DNA from 4 places in the Rossellomorea sp. DA94 genome. Region 1 is predicted to be linked to each of the others. Evidence: riboswitches for the same ligand, from Rfam matches in the RefSeq annotation. Region 1 holds a riboswitch; each other region holds the start of a gene.

What was found. A riboswitch is a leader RNA that binds a small molecule or an ion and turns the genes downstream of it on or off. The one in region 1 is predicted to bind S-adenosylmethionine.
Region 2: linked by a shared signal. The riboswitch ahead of P8596_RS01275 (Na+/H+ antiporter NhaC family protein) and the one ahead of P8596_RS12625 (YezD family protein) in region 1 are both predicted to bind S-adenosylmethionine.
Region 3: linked by a shared signal. The riboswitch ahead of P8596_RS22995 (sugar ABC transporter substrate-binding protein) and the one ahead of P8596_RS12625 (YezD family protein) in region 1 are both predicted to bind S-adenosylmethionine.
Region 4: linked by a shared signal. The riboswitch ahead of P8596_RS21115 (O-acetylhomoserine aminocarboxypropyltransferase/cysteine synthase family protein) and the one ahead of P8596_RS12625 (YezD family protein) in region 1 are both predicted to bind S-adenosylmethionine.

Annotation. Positions count from the first base shown of each region.
Region 1 covers NZ_CP122397.1:2,433,208-2,437,730, forward strand. The annotation lists gene sat (sulfate adenylyltransferase) at 1-584, opposite strand, end outside; gene P8596_RS12615 (sulfate permease) at 628-1,650, opposite strand; gene P8596_RS12620 (phosphoadenylyl-sulfate reductase) at 1,708-2,406, opposite strand; gene P8596_RS12625 (YezD family protein) at 2,510-2,665, opposite strand; SAM riboswitch class I at 2,743-2,848, opposite strand; gene P8596_RS12630 (MaoC/PaaZ C-terminal domain-containing protein) at 3,014-3,418, opposite strand; gene P8596_RS12635 (MaoC family dehydratase N-terminal domain-containing protein) at 3,415-3,864, opposite strand; gene fabG (3-oxoacyl-ACP reductase FabG) at 3,889-4,523, opposite strand, start outside.
Region 2 covers NZ_CP122397.1:226,353-230,875, forward strand. The annotation lists gene P8596_RS01265 (divergent polysaccharide deacetylase family protein) at 1-23, shown strand, start outside; gene P8596_RS01270 ((S)-benzoin forming benzil reductase) at 135-890, shown strand; gene P8596_RS01275 (Na+/H+ antiporter NhaC family protein) at 998-2,317, opposite strand; SAM riboswitch class I at 2,400-2,504, opposite strand; gene P8596_RS01280 (MFS transporter) at 2,766-3,938, shown strand; gene P8596_RS01285 (DUF2187 family protein) at 4,416-4,523, shown strand, end outside.
Region 3 covers NZ_CP122397.1:4,460,436-4,464,958, forward strand. The annotation lists gene P8596_RS22990 (sugar ABC transporter ATP-binding protein) at 1-1,247, opposite strand, end outside; gene P8596_RS22995 (sugar ABC transporter substrate-binding protein) at 1,264-2,340, opposite strand; SAM riboswitch class I at 2,437-2,544, opposite strand; gene P8596_RS23000 (CTP synthase) at 2,712-4,316, opposite strand.
Region 4 covers NZ_CP122397.1:4,064,264-4,068,786, reverse strand. The annotation lists gene P8596_RS21135 (hypothetical protein) at 1-86, shown strand, start outside; gene P8596_RS21130 (peroxiredoxin family protein) at 79-660, shown strand; gene P8596_RS21125 (DUF302 domain-containing protein) at 744-1,124, shown strand; gene P8596_RS21120 (trans-sulfuration enzyme family protein) at 1,252-2,391, shown strand; SAM riboswitch class I at 2,480-2,598, shown strand; gene P8596_RS21115 (O-acetylhomoserine aminocarboxypropyltransferase/cysteine synthase family protein) at 2,884-4,179, shown strand; gene metX (homoserine O-acetyltransferase MetX) at 4,243-4,523, shown strand, end outside.

The sequences.
Region 1 (4,523 bases):
TCATGCGCCCTGTGAACAGGGTTTCTTGTCTGGAAACCAACAATCGTTCTCCATCCCTTATCATTGAACCTTTTACGTGTTTCAACTGGATCGAAGGTATACTCCCTGAAAGGCTTGGAGAGCCTTTTCACTAGTGTAATCTTACCTCCGACATACACATCACCGCGCTCGAATAGCTTCTTTACTCCGGGATGTTCCCCGTCCGTCGTTCCATAGACAAGAAGGGCTTCTTTATATTTGTCAGGTTCGTAGATATCCTCTACGTCGATAACCCCGTATGTTACTCCTTTATAGACCAGTCTGCTCCTTTTCCCTATCTGTACAAAACCAGCCTGCTCCTTATCGATGGGCAAAGTGATGGGAATGCTCCATACACATCCGCTCTCAAGCCGTAATGATTCCACCACGGTCTGATAATCCCGATTGGACAAGAATCCTTCTAAGGGACTGTAAGCACCGATTGCAATCAGTTCCAGGTCACTCAATGCGATGTCGTCCAGTGGCAATTCGTGTACGATGTCCTTATAGGATTTTTCAGGTAAATAAGATTGGACCAGTACTCCTCCGTGTGGCTGTAAACTCATGTAAAATATCCTCCTTAACATATTTGTTTAATCGGGATTAAAATCAAATGCCTCCTCCTTCTTCGTGGACAGACCGTCTTTCCTCATGAATGACCCTCATCAGGGACAACGCACCTACTGTGGCAATAATGACGCTTATCGGTACAACAATTGAGTACAGATCACTATCGATCAACAATTTGACCAAAAAGTATGAAATACTGAGTGAAATCAAAGGGGAGACCACCCAGATTTTGACGATTTTTTTGACGATTTTCTTTTGCAGCATGTGCTTGCCGTTTTTAGATACACCCAAACCAATAATGGAAGAGGACGTAACCTGTGTCAGAGGGATCGGCAATCCATACAGAGAGCTCAAGATGACGAGGAAGGCTCCTGTTGAGGAAATGACAATTCCTTCAGCTTTAGAATATTGCGTAATTTTCTTGCCGTTTGTTTCGACTACTTTCTTTCCCAGTAAAACAGCTCCCAGTGCAACAAATGCACCACCAATCAAGATTCCACGTGAAGGTGATATCAGCCCTGCCCCCACCAAAGGACCAACGGCATTGGCAACATTATTCATGCCTGCTGAGAAAGCTTCAAAGAATCCAGCGATGATCAACAGATAAGCAAGCCACTGTTTATCAAAATGATACCCCCGCTTTTCAAGCTGAACTAAACCCAATCCCGCAAGCCATGTTACGAAAAAGGCGATGACAGGGACGATCACCCAGAAAGACATGATCGTAATAAGTGATTTTACATACAGAACCTGATAAGCTACCCCGACTCCTACAACCGCGCCAACCGTTACTTCACTCGTAGATAGCGGAATGCCGATCACATTCGCAAGAAACAATGAAATCGTTGCGGATAACAAAATAATGAGAACGACCTTTATCGACAATAGATTCTGTGGGATGATCCCAGAACTGATTGTCTTTACAACCTCTCCACCACCCAGAACCGCTCCACTCAGGACACCTGCCGCGCATATCCATAGCGCTGTCCGGATGTTTTTTATTGCGCCTGCACCATATGCCACTCCCATTGACGCTGCCGCTCCGCTGGCACCAATGTTCATGGCGAAGAACAAGCTGATCAGAAGGGCCGAGATTTCAAGCAAATCCCGTCACCCTATCTAATGGAGACCGCATTCTGTCTTTCCTTTTCCTTTCCATCTTCCGGAGCGAAGATCATTGACATCAATAGCCGGTGTGGTGCAATGGAAGCAGCCAATGCTCGGATACCCTTGATCGTGAAGGGGGTTATAAGAAAGATTATGCTTATGGGTATAACGCCAGATCTCCTTCCACGTCCAGTGAATCAGCGGACAGATTTTAACGGATTGAAATTTGTCATCTTTATTGATGAATTCAACATGTTGTCTTGTTGGGGATTGTTCCCTCCTTAATCCTGAAATCCATGCGTGCCCCTTGGATAATGTTTCTTTTAACGGGTCAAGCTTCCGAATTTGACAGCATTGGTTTGGTTTGGTTTCCCATAACTTATCCCCATATGCCTCTGCCTGCTCCTTGAGGGTCAACTGAGGCTTTTTCATATGGATGGTCAACTCGGGATACGCCTTCTTCACTTTCTCGATGATTTCATACGTTTCCTTGAAATGAACCCCTGTATCAAGGAATACAATGGTTGCCTGCGGTTTCACCTTGGATATGAGATCGATAAGCACAATGCCTTCTATCCCGAAACTGCACGCATATACAACCTCGTCACCATAATGATCATATGTCCATTTCAGGACGTTAAGCGCTCCTTTATAGACAGGATCCACTTCAAATTCCATGGATGGCTGTTTCCAAGTCTGATACGTTAACATAGTACACCCCATTCCCTGACGCTTATCCAAAGAAAAAGAGGCGGTAACAAAATATAAGGAGTCCCTATATTTTTGCTACGCGCCTCTAGTTTGTCTAGTCAGCTTATTTTATTCGGACTTTCTCATTTTTCTCTAATTGAATGACTTTTCCATCCTGTACGATAATCGTGATTGAACCAAAGCTCATGGTTTCAAGCATGGACTGGATTTTCTCTGCTACCAAGTCAAACTGTACATGCTGGTTCTTCTCTTTTTTCACATGATACCCCCAATTTTCTTCTTATCCAGATCAGAAAAAAACAACTTCCCATTTTGGAAAGTTGTTCAGGTAAGGTTACCTTATCTTCCAAAATGACTTCACATTTTGCTGGAATTAGCACCTTACAATACGTAGGTTGCTGGGCTTCGCAGGGCCAGATCCCTCCACCACTCTGGATAAGAGTTATTCATTTTAATATTCTAAATAATATCACAATTACAGCAGAAGTCAACCCGAGTTTTTCGATCGGATTTATGTCTTTTGTCTTATTTTATTCAAACATCATTCCATACATGTTTATTCGATTGGGGGTGGTTCTACGACAATTTTTCATAAAGCATTGCGCAACTATTCAAGGACCCTAAACGCGACGTTACCCTCAATTACGTTCTTCCCGGCTTGGTTTGTGGCTAAAACCTTAAAATGAAGGAGGTTTTCCTGTTTGTCCGTCAATTCTGCCCGTAATGTCACCACATCATGTAACATGACCATCCCTTTAAATCGTACCGAGTAATCCTGGATAAAGCCTTCCTCATAGTGTGGGCTGAAAAGTTTGGACACATTGCCCATCGTCCACATTCCATGAGCGATGATTCCTGGAAGACCCAGCTTCAAGGCTTCATCATCGATGGTGTGTATCGGATTGTAGTCTCCGGAAGCTCCTGCGTATTTGATCAGGTCCATCCTCGTGACCGGAGCGAGTTCAACCGGGGGGAGTGTATCTCCTATTCCGAATGATTGTAGTATTGTCATTTACTCAACCTCTTTCTGACTTCTTCTGTAATAATGACAATCGCCTGGGAAGTGAAGATTCTTTCCCCACGAGAATCTTCCCCGACATCTTCGATGACAAGGAATCCCAGTTTCCCCCCGGTACCTTCCCGTTCATAATAGTTTTTTATTTCCGTATAACATTGAATCGTTTCCCCTACCTTCAAAGGTCTTTCATAATGAAAGGATTGTTCACCGTGAATCAACCCATCATTCGGTAAATGAAAGCCTTCGATCGAACCATAGTCGAACACTCTCGGAAAGGTGGGAGGGGCAATGTTCCCCCCATAAGAGGAGGACTTCCCGGCATCTTCATCCACATAAAAGGGATGGGGATCGCCAATGGCGTCTGCAAATTTCCGAACCGCTCCTCTTTCCACTGCATTCCGGGTGGAAGTAGACCTCTTTCCGATATAGGATTCAAACATATTCTTCACCTCTTTCTTCTTTATTCAGGCTTTCGGCCCTCCAGCAACGTAGAGAACCTGACCATTGACGAATGAAGATTTTTCATCTGCAAAAAAAGCGACGGCATTTGCAATATCTTCAGGAGTCCCGCTTCTTCCAACAGGGATTCCCTGGAGACTTGCTTCCACTAATTGATCGAAAGTGATCCCGATCCGTTTCGCAGTTTCTTTCGTCATATCGGTTTCAATAAAGCCCGGTGCTACAGCATTCGTGGTGATTCCGAATGGACCAAGTTCTATGGCAAGGGTTTTCGTCAAGCCTTGAAGACCTGCTTTAGCCGTTGCGTAGTTTGCCTGCCCGCGATTTCCCAATGCTGAGGTGGATGAAATATTGATGATGCGTCCGTACTTTTGTTTGACCATGTATTGTTGGGCTGCCTTCACTACATTGAATGAACCCTTTAAATGCACATCCATGACCGTCTCCCAATCGTTTTCGGTCATTTTGAATAACAGATTATCCCTGATGACCCCTGCATTATTCACCACAATGTCCAGGGAACCAAAAGATTCATATACTTCCTTCATCGCATTTTCAACTTCCCGGGATTCTACGACATTTGCCACTTTTGTATACAATTCATATTGTTTAAATACCTCACTCGCTTCATTCAACGCAT
Region 2 (4,523 bases), 2.2 Mb from region 1:
TGATTGATGAGAGCATGCCTTGATGGTGTGCTTTTTCACAAATATTAGTAAAAATTCGGTTAACTTGATGCTTAATTTTTTGAGGAAAGGAAACTCTCCTTTATAATCAGTATGTAAGAAGGAGATGATTCGAAATGGATTATGCAATCGTGACAGGAGCAACAAGGGGATTAGGGGAGTCCGTCGCCAGGCTCTTTATTGAAAAAGGCATCGGTATTCTCAATATATCCCGTTCGGATAATGACAGCTTACAAAAGCTTGCACGGGAAAAAGAAGTGTCGTATGAATTCTTTCCCTGTGATCTATCTCAATCGGGACAAACAGAAGCGGTGTTCCGCGAAGTAGGGGCAAAGGTATTTGGATCTGGAGCCAAGAAGATATATGTCGTTCAAAATGCAGGCGTGGTGACACCGATCAATACGTCGGGTGAAGTGGAAAATGAAGCAATGGAAACGAGTGTCCACGTCAATCTACTTTCACCTATGATCGCCACCAATGAATTGCTCAAGGCAGCAAAAGGCTCTGAATCGAAAATGATCATGGTCAACATCAGTTCAGGAGCGGGAAGTCGTCCCGTTTATGGCTGGAGTACGTATTGCGCGACTAAGGCGGGAGTCAATATGCTGACTGAAACGGTGAGCCTTGAGCTCTCCAACACACATAGCCGTCATCAGGTCATCGCTTTCAGTCCGGGAGTGATGGATACGGATATGCAGGGGGAAATCCGCTCGTCCTCCAAAGAAGCCTTTGCCGAGGTTGAGTCGTTCCAGCGCTACAAAGAAGAGGGGATGCTGCGCAGCACGGACACGGTAGCGGATGCACTGGTGGCTCTCATAACCAAAACCAATATTGAAAGTGGTAAACTGTATCATGTGAATGATTTGTTATAAGAAAAGAGCAGATTCCGGAAATCGGGGTCTGCTTTTTTAATGGTGTTTGAATAACCCAGACACAAAAAAGAGACAAACCCAGACGGATTTGTCTCTTTTCCAACGGACTAAGAAGAACGGACCGGATCTCCATCAGTAGCGGTTCTCCGTGTGAACTTCGGAAGGGCGAATTGAATCGCAATCAGTCCGCAAACGGCAATCAGGACAGGGTAGAAGGCATAAGGGATGATGCTGACAGGTGATATGCCGGCTACTTCCGCCACTAACAGTGCCTGTGCACCGTATGGGATCAACCCTTGAACGGCACAAGAGAAAATATCGAGGATACTTGCTGACTTACGGGAATCTACGCCATACTGATCGCTAAGCGTTTTGGCCAGTGGTCCTGCGATGATAATGGAAATTGTGTTATTGGCTGTGCAAAGATTCGTCGAACTGACCAAGCCTGCTGTTGCAAGCTGTGCTCCCTGAGGAGATTTAATCTTACGTGTGGCATGGTAAAGGATAGCTTGAATCCCTCCATTATGACGAATCAGTTCGACGACTCCGCCGATCAGGATGGAAAGGATCACAATCTCTGCCATGCCCGTCATCCCGTCGGCTACACTACCAAAGTAACTCGATGGGGTAAAGCTTCCATCCGAAAATCCGATAACCCCTGCCAACACAATCCCGCCGATTAAAACGACAAATACGTTTAATCCTGCAAGGGCCCCAATGATCACTCCGAGGTAAGGGATGATTTTAATCCAGTCGAAGCTTCCTGCGTCGACGGAGGATGGAGTCCCCATCGTAAGGAAAAAAAGGATGACCATCGTGATGATGGCTGCGGGTAAGACAATGAAGAAGTTCACTTTGAACTTGTCCTTCATTTCGGTTTTCTGTGTGCGTACGGCTGCAATCGTTGTATCCGAGATGAACGATAAATTGTCCCCGAACATCGCTCCCCCGATGACGGTGGCCATAGCAAGTGGCATAGAAATGTCGGCTCCTGAGCTGATGCCTACTCCGATTGGGGCAAGTGCTGCAATCGTCCCCATTGATGTCCCCATTGATAGGGAAATGAAAGCGGCGATGATGAATAATCCAACAATGATCAGATTACCAGGAAGCACGGATAGGGCAAAATTGACGGTTGAATCAACGGCGCCCATCTTTTCTGCTACACCGGAAAACGCACCGGCTAATAAGAAGATAAAGACCATAATCATAATGTCCGGGTGCCCGGCACCTTTTGCGAACCGTTCAACCTTAGAGGTTAACGACTCTTTCCGATTCATCGCAAGGGCTACAATGGAGGCAATGATGATGGATACCAGTACAGGGAATGCATAAAAATCTCCTGAAAGGATCCCCGCTCCAAGGAACAGTGAAACAAATATGATCAAGGGCAATAAAGCCAGTAAATTACCTTTTTCTTGGTTCATGTCAAACACTCCTTTGTCGTGTGAAATCAAATAAAAAAACCTCTTCCAGTATAAGAAGAGGTTTCATTCAAACGAAACACTCCTCTTATCTTTCAAGCATTACGCTTGCTGGATGTGGCACAGCACTCATCATGAGTCCGCTGCCGAGACATCACAGGGCCAGTCCCTCCGTCTCTCTGGATAAGAAGATATGTTATTCAGTTCACTTAAAATATACTTCCATACTTTAAAGGGTTTAATCGAAAAAGTCAAACGGTAATTTATTGGAAATATACATGCAGGGCATGACTGCCACAGCTGGATCAAACGAAAGCGGCGGGAGATCGCCGTAGCAAGGCATGCATCATAAAACGCGGGAGTTTATCCATAAAAAGGCATAAACACATAGACAATTGAACGGTCAAGGTCTACTATAAGATAGACAAAAAACATCTTGGGGGATACGGTAGTGGAAAGAAATGTGCGAAATCAAATTTTTACGTTACAAGGGTTTTATCTATTGACCTTCTTCGGGGTTGGAAGTTTATATCCTTTACTCAGTGTATATTTAAGTGAAAGTGTGGGGTTAAATGGATATCAGATCGGAACCATCATGTCTGTCGGCCCGATCATGATGATTTTCTTCCAGCCGATATGGGGGATGGTCAGTGACACAACCAATAAGCCAACCGTCGTGTTGGGATTAACCTCCTTAGTTGCAGGGATCTTTGCTCTTGGTTATTTATTCATGGATGTTTACTATGGACTATTGGTGGTCGCGATTTTAGTTGCGATCTTCCAAAGTGCCATCATTCCCGTGTCTGACAGCATCAGCTTGAAGTATACAAGTAAAGTCGGTTATAACTACGGAAATATTCGTCTGTTCGGCTCATTGGGATTCGGGATTGCCGTGTTCGTCATGGGGAGGCTTTCAGAGGGATTCATCGGACCGACGATCATTTTCTACTCCTTCTTTATCTGTCTGGTCCTATCCGGATTCCTATCCTTCCGTTTTCCTAAAGAGAGAGCGGCAGCTAAGCTTGATCTAAAAGCCGGGATGAAGGAATTATTCACGATGAAGAAGTTTCTGATCTTCCTGGCCGTCACGTTCCTGGTGTTCGGCCCAAATTTAGCCAATAACGTGTATTTCGGATTATTCGTAGAAGATTCAGGTGGTACGTACGCCGGAATCGGTCTCGCATTTCTGATTGCCGTCCTATCAGAAGTACCGTTTATGAGAATCGCGGGAGGGTGGATTGATAAGTTCGGTCTCTTGACCGTAGCGGCGCTGGCAGGTGCTGCATCCATGATCCGCTGGCTATTTTACTTCACAGAACCAAGTCTATGGCTGGTCTATTCCTCAGCGGTGATGCAGGGGCTTGCCATCGGATTATTCATTCCTGCGGGGCTACGCTACATCAAAGAAATCACGCCGGCACATATTACAGCTACTGCCGTCACCGTCTATTCCGCCATCGGAAATGGTCTCGGGAATTGGTTCAGTACCTTCGTGGGAGGTTTCATCTATGAAACCTATTCCATCTACACGGTATACCTCTTCTTCGCAGTCCTGTCACTCCTAGGCATCTTTCTCTGCTTCGTCCTAATGAAAGAAGAAAAGAAGAAGGCATTAGCTTACTAAAAAACAGGCATCCGCTACCCACGGATGCCTGTTTTTATATAAAAATACAAAAAGGAAGGATTTTCCTTATGGAATGTAAAAGTATATATAGAGAAATGATTTTACCTTGAAAGTGTTTATCTTGAAGGGCACTGCTAAACAAGTCTTTAAACTTCACTTTGACGCTGATTGTAGCGGAAGGTGCTCGACTCCTGCGGGAATTGCGGGAAAGTTGAGACCCCGCAGGGCAAAGCCCGAGGAGGCTCAACTCACGCCCCGCGGAAAGCGAGCACCTGGAGCGAAAATCAGCCAGGCATCGCTTTGGCTGTAAAAGATTTTGAAAAAAGACATCAAAAGGTTTTGACTTTATGTAATTGTGGTACAAAAAGGATAAGTCATTCATTGAAATTTATATAAATACAAGTTAAAATAATATTATTAGAAAATTCTTTCAATTAAAAAGAGAACGATCATTTTAACTAAAAAGGGGACTTTAAAATGGAAAATACATTCGTTTATTCAAAAGAGAATGCAAACCTTGGGGATACGATTCAGTTTAAAAGAAAGAAACATGTCATCAATGGTGTCGTCACGACCTTGAGAGAA
Region 3 (4,523 bases), 2.0 Mb from region 1:
TCCGTGAGCCACTTTCCGATGGACACCTTCTGCTGATTTCCCCCACTTAAAAAGTTCGCCTGAACATTCTCATGGGCGGTCTTGATTCCAAGGGAGCGGATTTTTTCCTTAGCAAGCTTTCGCTCCTTCTTCTTATTGATCCATAACCCGTTGGATACTTTCTTCAAGGAAGGAAAGCTGAGATTGTGCTGAACCGATTCATGAATGAAGAGCCCCTCTTTCCGCCTCTCTTCGGGAACGAGTGCCAATCCATTTTGAACCGCGTCCTTGGGAGAGTGAATCTTGAGCTTTCTCCCTTTGAGGAAGAACTCTCCTCCTTCAAGGCGTGAGGTTCCGAATAAAGCTTTGGCAAGCTCCGTTTTTCCAGCTCCGACAAGGCCCGCCACCCCGACTATTTCTCCTTCTTTGACCGATAAGTGAATATCCTTCACTTTCCGACCATCGTCGAGCCCCTTCACCTCAAACAGTGTTTCACCCGCGACAAGGGAGCCCTTCTGGAAATCTGCCTGGAATGCCCCACCCAGCATGGCCTCTATGATTTCGTGGGAGTTCGTTTGATGTGTTTCATACGTTCCAACTGTCTCCCCGTCTCTCATCACTGTGATGCGGTCGGAAACTTGAAACACTTCAGGCAGCCGGTGGGAGATGAAGATGATCCCCACTCCCTCTTCTTTCAAATCGTCTATCACCTGGAATAACCTTTCTGTTTCTGAAGAACTAAGTGGTGCCGTCGGTTCATCCAGGATCAGTACTTTTGCTTTGTGGAGAAGGCTACGGGCAATAAGGACCAACTGCTTTTCAGCCAGACTTAACGAAGCGGCGGGCTGATGCAGGGGGATCGATTCGGCCCCGATCTTAATGAGTGCCGCCTCTGCTTCTTTTTTCAGCTTTTTTTGGGTGATGAAGAGGGAACCTTTTTGCGAGAAATGATCCAGGCAGATATTTTCCGCCACCGAGAGCTCGGGAACGATGGCGGTATCCACTTCCTGGTAGACACAGTGAATGCCGTTTTCCTTGGCTTCCTTCGGAGATTCATAGACTCTTTTTTCAGAGAGAAGAGTGATATCTCCGCTGTCCCCGACATAAGCTCCTGATAAAATTTTCATCAGGGTGCTTTTCCCTGCGCCGTTCGCTCCCAGCAGGGCATGAACTTCTCCCTCCCGGACATCGAATCTAGCATTTTTCAAGGCTTTCACGCCAGAAAAGCTCTTGTTGATACCCGACATAGTCAATAGTGGAGACGTCATCGATCCCAGCTCCTTTCTAGTTTGTGAACGAAGATTCGAGCTCTTTCAGCTCATCTGTATACCCCTGCTCACTCGCTCCCCATCCTTCAATATGCTCGTTCAATTGATCCGTTGTAATCGATTCTTTCGGTAAAGCAGTTTTTTCAATGAACACGGGGTCCAATTTCACTTTTTCAGGCGTTTCTTTCCCGTTCAGCTTTTGATAAAGGAAGCGGACCTGGACCCTGCCGATATCTTTCGGATCTACCGCTGCCGATGCCACCCATGGGCTGCCGTCTTTTTGAATGATCTGAAGATCCTCGTCACTCATGTCGATTCCGTATACTTTGATTTCATCTCTTCCTGCCGCTTCAATTGCCCGGACGGCCCCTTTCGCAAATTCATCCCACGCTGCCCAGACAGCATCGATGTCCCCTTTGTTTGGGTATTGTTTCAAGATCGCCTCCATCTGAGCCTGTGTATCAAGCGCTGTATTCTGACTCGCTGCTCCAAATGCCGCGACTTCTTTAATATCCGGATTCCCCTTTAAAAATTCTTCGTATGCCGCCTGACGTCTTTCCATGGGTGCAAAGCCTGCGACCCAAATTTTTACGATTTCACCTTTGCCGCCAAGCTCATCTGAAAGCTTCGTCAAGGTTTGTTCAGCCATTTGTTTGTCCCCCTGCTCGAGGACCGTCACTCCTTTTGATGCCACGTCCGCATCGAAGACGACAACCGGAATATTTTGGTCTTTCGCCTTTTCCACCCCTGATTGCAGTGCTTCTTTCGTTCCATGGTCGATCAGGATCCCATCAAACTTCTGGTTGATGGCCGCGTCCAGGTTAGAGGACATTTTGGCGAGATCGCCTTCCGAAGTGAACACTTGAACCTTCCCCCCGAACTTTTCCACCTGTTCCTTGACCCCTTCAATGTATTGAGCGGAAAATGTCCCGAGATTGATTTGCATGATAAGGGCGATTTTTTTATTGGCTAACGGATGATCGGAAGTCGCTTCCCCGCCGTCTGCTTCCGCCTCCTGTGATACCTTTGGCTGACAAGCCGCCAAACTGAAAAGTAGTGCGATTAATACGAGTAATGATGCCGCTTTTTTCATCTTTCTTTTCTCCTCCCGAGGGTATCCCCCTCTATTTTTTCAAATAAAAAAACCCCTTTTCCCAAGAGAAAAGAGGTTTATGTATAAATAAACGTGCTCTTATCACTCAGGAAATGCTTCCTGCAGGTCTTAGCACCTTTCCGTCATAAACGGTAGGTTGCCGGGCGTCATCGGGCCAGTCCCTCTGCCAACTCTTTATAAGAGAATATGAAATTTGGTTGTGTTCGCTTTTGCTATAATCGCTATATTAACGATATGTGGAAATATTGTCAATATTCTTTTTAAAAAAATTCTGTGGCGGGTCTCCGGAAATGATCACCCAACACTACAAAAAAGCCCTCCCAAACCGGGAGGGCTCTATCAATCAAATCTTATTTCTCACCATACGCAAGGGACGCTTCCACGAAGTCTCTGAATAGAGGCTGCGGGCGTGTCGGGCGTGATGTGAATTCCGGGTGGAATTGAGATGCGACGAACCATGGGTGGTCGCTCAGCTCGATGATTTCCACAAGGCGGCCATCCGGGCTTGTGCCTGAGAAGATGAATCCGGCTTTTTCCATTTGCTCACGGTAGTGATTGTTGAATTCGAAACGGTGACGGTGACGTTCGTATACGACTTCTCCATCGTAGGCTGCATAGGCTTTTGAACCTTTTGTCAGCTTACATGGATATAGTCCGAGACGAAGGGTCCCGCCAAGGTCTTCGATATCCTTTTGTTCCGGTAAAAGGTCGATGACCGGATATGGCGTTTCAGGATTCAGCTCAGCAGAGTGTGCTCCTTCAAGTCCAAGGACATTACGCGCATATTCAACGGATGCGAGCTGCATGCCAAGGCAGATTCCAAGGAAAGGAATCTTGTTTTCGCGTGCATATTGCGTCGCAGCGATCTTTCCTTCGACACCGCGGTCACCGAAGCCGCCTGGTACAAGGATTCCATCCACGTCAGCAAGCTTCTCTGCCACATTTTCGTTGTCGACAAGCTCAGAGTTCAACCATCTCACTTCAATATCGCTGTCGAAATGGTAACCTGCATGACGAAGGGCTTCCACTACAGAAATATAAGCATCCTGTAATTCAACATATTTCCCGACAAGGGCGATCCTTGTTTTGCGGGAAAGGTTTTTCACCCGGTCAACCAGTTCATTCCACTCGGTCATGTCTGCTTCATGGCAGTTCAGCTTCAAGTGCTGACACGTGATTTCATCAAGTTTTTGATCCTGAAGGGCAAGTGGTACAGAGTAAAGCGTATCTGCATCCATTGCTTCGATGACTGCATGTTTATCGATATCACAGAATAACGCGATCTTGTCTTTCATATCCTGGGTCATCGGCATTTCGGTACGCACGACGATGACATTTGGCTGAATACCGAGACTACGCAGCTCTTTTACACTGTGCTGGGTCGGTTTCGTCTTCATTTCACCCGCCGCTTTAATATATGGAATCAGCGTACAGTGAATATACATCACGTTGTCACGACCGACATCACTCTTGATCTGGCGGATCGCTTCAAGGAATGGAAGGGATTCGATATCCCCGACCGTTCCACCGATTTCCGTGATCACGACATCAGAATTCGTTTCGCGGCCGGCACGGTACACGCGTTCTTTGATTTCATTTGTGATATGCGGGATGACTTGTACAGTCCCGCCAAGATAATCCCCGCGGCGCTCTTTTTTCAGAACAGTAGAATAGATTTTACCCGTTGTCACAGAGCTGTATTTCGTCAGGTTGATGTCAACGAAACGCTCGTAGTGACCAAGGTCAAGATCCGTCTCGGCACCATCATCGGTTACGAATACTTCACCGTGCTGATAAGGACTCATCGTTCCCGGATCCACGTTGATGTATGGATCGAACTTCTGGATGGTGACGCTCACTCCACGGTTTTTCAATAGTCTTCCAAGGGACGCTGCTGTGATCCCTTTCCCTAGTGACGACACTACGCCGCCTGTTACGAAAATATACTTAGTCATGTATATGTCCCCCTTATAAAGTAAGTTTGGTTCAAAAAAAGTAGAGGGTGTCTCTTATGTAGTCATGTCATGAATTTATCTTGTTCAAAGAAGGACAAGTCCATTCTCCCAAAATAAAACCAAGTGCATAAACCAGCTAAAAGACAGCCTCTTATTATCAAGATACGTAAAGATGTAAGGGGTCTTAAAAGAATCGATCCTTCACAC
Region 4 (4,523 bases), 1.6 Mb from region 1:
TGTTTACCACTGTCACCTGGACGTATCTCATTGTGATGGTTTATCTTATCTTTTTCAACGGAAGGTGGAAAACGAACATTGAATAAACGAAATTTTGCTCTGGCGATCGTTGCCCTGCTGATCGGGATCTTCCTGGTGAATTTGTTTCAGGATCAACAGGAAAAAAAGGCAAAAGAAGAGGCTGACCAGTTGGCCAAAGAGTCCATGGATCTGACTGATGCCAAGCAGGGGCTCACGAAAGGGGATCGTGCACCGGACTTTACCTTGACCACTTTAGATGGTGAAGAAGTCAAGCTTTCCGACTATCAGGGAAAGAAAGTGATCCTGAATTTCTGGGCCACCTGGTGCCCGCCATGTAAAGCGGAAATGCCCCATATGGAACAGTATTACGAAAAAAACGCGAAAAAAGAAAATGTCGAAATCCTTGCCGTCAACTTGACCTCACAGGATGATGGGGAGAAGGCAGTCCAGCAATTTGTCGACGGTTACGAACTCACTTTCCCCATTCTCATGGATGAGAATGGGGATATCGGAGACGAGTACCGGGCATTCACGATCCCGACCACTTACATGATCGACACAAACGGCCTCATCCAGCACAAAATCGTCGGCCCCATGAACGAAGAAATGATGGGTAAAATGGTCGAAGGGATGAAATAATGAGAGGGACGGACCTCGATCAGGACGTTTCAATGCATACACTATGAGGTATAAATAACCATGACCCAAAAAGGAGGATCACTATGTTCCACTACACAAAAGAAGTTTCAATGAATGTGAAGGATGCCGTATCAGCAGTAGAGGCAGCCTTGAAAGAAGAAAGCTTCGGGGTTCTGTGGAATCTTGACCTGGCCGCAAAGCTTCAGGATAAAGGGCTGGATTTTAACGAAGAAGTCGTTGTCCTGGAAGTATGTAATCCCCACGAAGCGAAAAAGGTGCTGGAAGAAAGCATGCTCGTCAGCTATTTCCTGCCTTGTAAAGTGACGGTATATACAGAAAAGGGAACGACGAAAATCGGTATGGCAAAGCCGAGCAAGCTGATTGAAATGGTTGATAACGATGAATTGAAGCGGTTGGCGTTGGATATCGAAAATCGCCTGATCGGGTGTTTAGAAAACGTCTGACGAGGAGAACCTGTTGCATTAATGCGACGGGTTCTTTTTTTTGCCTCCCAACACCTCATACTCCTCACAATCTTCTGAATATGATACACTTTTAAAAATACATAGATTCAGGAAGGATGACAGTGAAATGAAATTCACCACCAAGGTCGTACATAGTCAGCTGAAAGGAACAGAGGAAATCCGTAGTAAGACAACACCGATCTACCAGACGTCTGCTTTTTCTTTTACGTCTCTGGAGGAGCTTGAGGGCTTCTATGAGGGGAAGTCTCCTTATCTTTATTCAAGGACGGGTAATCCCAACACGGATGAACTTGGGAAGATGGTGGCAGAACTTGAAGGAGCTCCTGCCGGTGTCGCCACGTCTTCCGGATTGTCGGCGATCCTGGTTGGTCTCCTTGCCATTGTTCAGGCAGGGGACCATATTGTTGCGGCGGAGGATTTATACGGAGGCACTTTCCATATGCTGAAAGAAGAGCTGAAATCATTCGGTATTTCGACCTCCTTTGTCGATTTCACGAGTGAGGAGGAAATCGAGGCAGCACTTACTCCCGACACCAAACTTCTCTACAGTGAGACGGTAACCAATCCATTTATGCGGGTAGAGGATATTTCAAGAATGGTAGCTCTTGCCGAAAAGCATAACCTGAAATCGATGATCGACAATACATTTGCTACTCCATTTCTGCGTCAGCCCTACCTTGAAGGGGTCGATCTGGTCGCTCACAGCGCTACGAAGTATATCGGCGGGCATAGCGATATCACAGCGGGAGTCGTAGTCGGAAATGAAGAACTTGTTCAAAAGGCAAGGGAAAAGGTCGTCAACATAGGTTCCAACTTAAGTCCTTTTGAAGCATGGCTCACATGCCGGGGGGCGAAAACATTGGCACTTCGGGTGGGGACCCAGGCTCAGAACGCGGGAACACTTGCAGATGAACTGCGCAGCAATGAGCAGGTGAAGAAGGTCTATTATCCAATTGATCTATCCGATAAAGGAAATGGCGCAATCGTCACCATCGAACTCGATGACAGCTGCAATATCAGCACATTCTTCAAATCCCTTGGGTGGATCAAGATCATCCCGTCCTTGGCCGGCGTGGAAACAACGGTTTCCTATCCGCTTGGAACCTCTCATCGTGCCCTTCCGAGAGAAGCGCAGGAAAAACTAGGCATCAACACCCATGTGGTGCGCATATCGTTAGGTATCGAGGATGGGGAAGATATCGTTTCTCAATTCAACGAGGCAATAGCAGCTTCTGTTAAAAAATAAAAAATTCTGAAAATGGTCTTGACGTTGAGGCTGGTTACCCTTTATAATTCATCTCAACGCATGAATTTTTCACATTGACAATTAAATGCTCTTATCCAGAGAGGTGGAGGGACTAGGCCCGATGAAACCCGGCAACCTTCATGTACGCACTATGCGTCACATGAAAAGGTGCTAATTCCTGCAGGCGATCTGCCTGAAAGATAAGAGGAGGACCCTATTCAATTAGACCCTCTTCTTAGGAAGAGGGTTTTTTATTTTATCCTCTTCTCGCTTCTTAGGCTTTTGCATGGGGGTTCAGCAGGAGAATGTTTGGATGATTTCACCTGCTGATATTCTGTGAAAAATCAGCAGGTGAAATCATCCCGAAAATCAGCAGCTGAAATTCTTCACAAATTCAGCTGCTAAAAAAAACCATCCAATTCAGCAGCTGAACCCAACCAACCAACCATCCACATCAATCCAAAAACTAAAAAACTCTAGGAGGAATTCCAAATGACCAAATCATTCGATTTCGACACACTTCTTCTTCACGGCGGCCAGGAGCCGGACCCAACTACAGGCTCAAGGGCGGTACCCATCTATCAAACGACATCCTACGTGTTCGACAACAGCGATCACGCCGCAAAGCTATTCGCCCTTGAAGAACCGGGAAACATCTACACCCGTATCATGAACCCGACCGTTGACGTCCTTGAGAAGCGCCTCGCCCTTTTAGAAGGGGGAATCGGAGCCCTGGGTGTATCATCCGGGATGGCCGCCATTTCTCTTTCCATCCTGAATATAGCCGGTGCAGGGGATGAGATCGTGGCAGCCACCAATCTGTACGGTGGAACGTACAATTTATTCTCTACGACTCTTCCGAAATACGGAATCAAGGTTCATTTCGTCGATCCGACTGATCCGGAAAACTTCCGAAAGGCGATTACGCCGAAAACAAAAGCGGTATTCGCAGAGACGATCGGAAATCCGAGCCTGCACGTCCTGGACATCGAGTCGGTGGCGAAAGTGGCCCATGACCATCATATCCCACTCATCATCGATAACACATTTGCCACACCATATGTGTGTAAGCCGATTGAGTGGGGAGCGGACATCGTCATTCACTCTGCAACGAAGTGGATCGGCGGCCACGGTACGGCCATCGGGGGAGTCGTCATCGACGGTGGGAAGTTTGATTGGAATCATGAAAAATTCCCTGGATTCACAGAAGAGGACAGAAGCTATAATGGACTTCGCTACGCACAGGATGTAGGGGCGGCCGCATTCATCACAAAATTAAGGGTGCAGCTGCTTCGGGATCTCGGGGCGTGCTTAAGTCCGCAGAACGCATTTCTGCTATTGCAGGGACTGGAAACCCTCCATCTCCGCATCGAACGTCACACGGAGAATGCCTTGAAGATTGCGGAACACTTAAATCAGCACAGCGGAGTTGCCTGGGTTTCTTATCCGGGTCTGCCGCAGCATCCGTCCTACGCTCTTGCTCAAAAATATTTGAAAAATGGAGCAGGTTCCATCGTCGTCTTTGGAATCAAAGGGGGCAGGGACTCAGGACGTAAAGTCGTCGACAACATTTCCCTCTGGTCCCATGTTGCCAATGTAGGGGATGCGAAGTCATTGATCATCCATCCAGCGTCCACGACGCATCAGCAATTGAACGATGAGGAAATCCGGGCCACAGGCGTAACCGAGGACCTTGTAAGACTTTCCGTCGGATTGGAATCTGCGAAGGATTTGATCGAGGATCTGGATCATGCGATTGAGGTGGCGTTGGAAACGTCCCGGGTATAAAAGGAACTGATTTCACCGGGGTGCCGCGGCGTCCCGAACAACATAAAAAAAGGAGGTGGAGGAATGGAGAATTCATACTCATACGAAGTAAGCTCCATTACCATCCCATCCCTCACATTAGAGTCAGGCACCACATTGCACAATGTAAATCTGGCCTATGAACGGACCGGCAATAAAGAAGGCCCTGTCATCCTCGTTTGCCATGCCCTCACCGGAACCCATATTGTGAAAGGGACAAGAGAGGACCGGGGCTGGTGGGATGGACTGATCGGACCAGGATCCTACATTGATACCGATCTATACAATGTGATTGCTTTCAATGTGTTAGGGGGATGTGAAGGCAG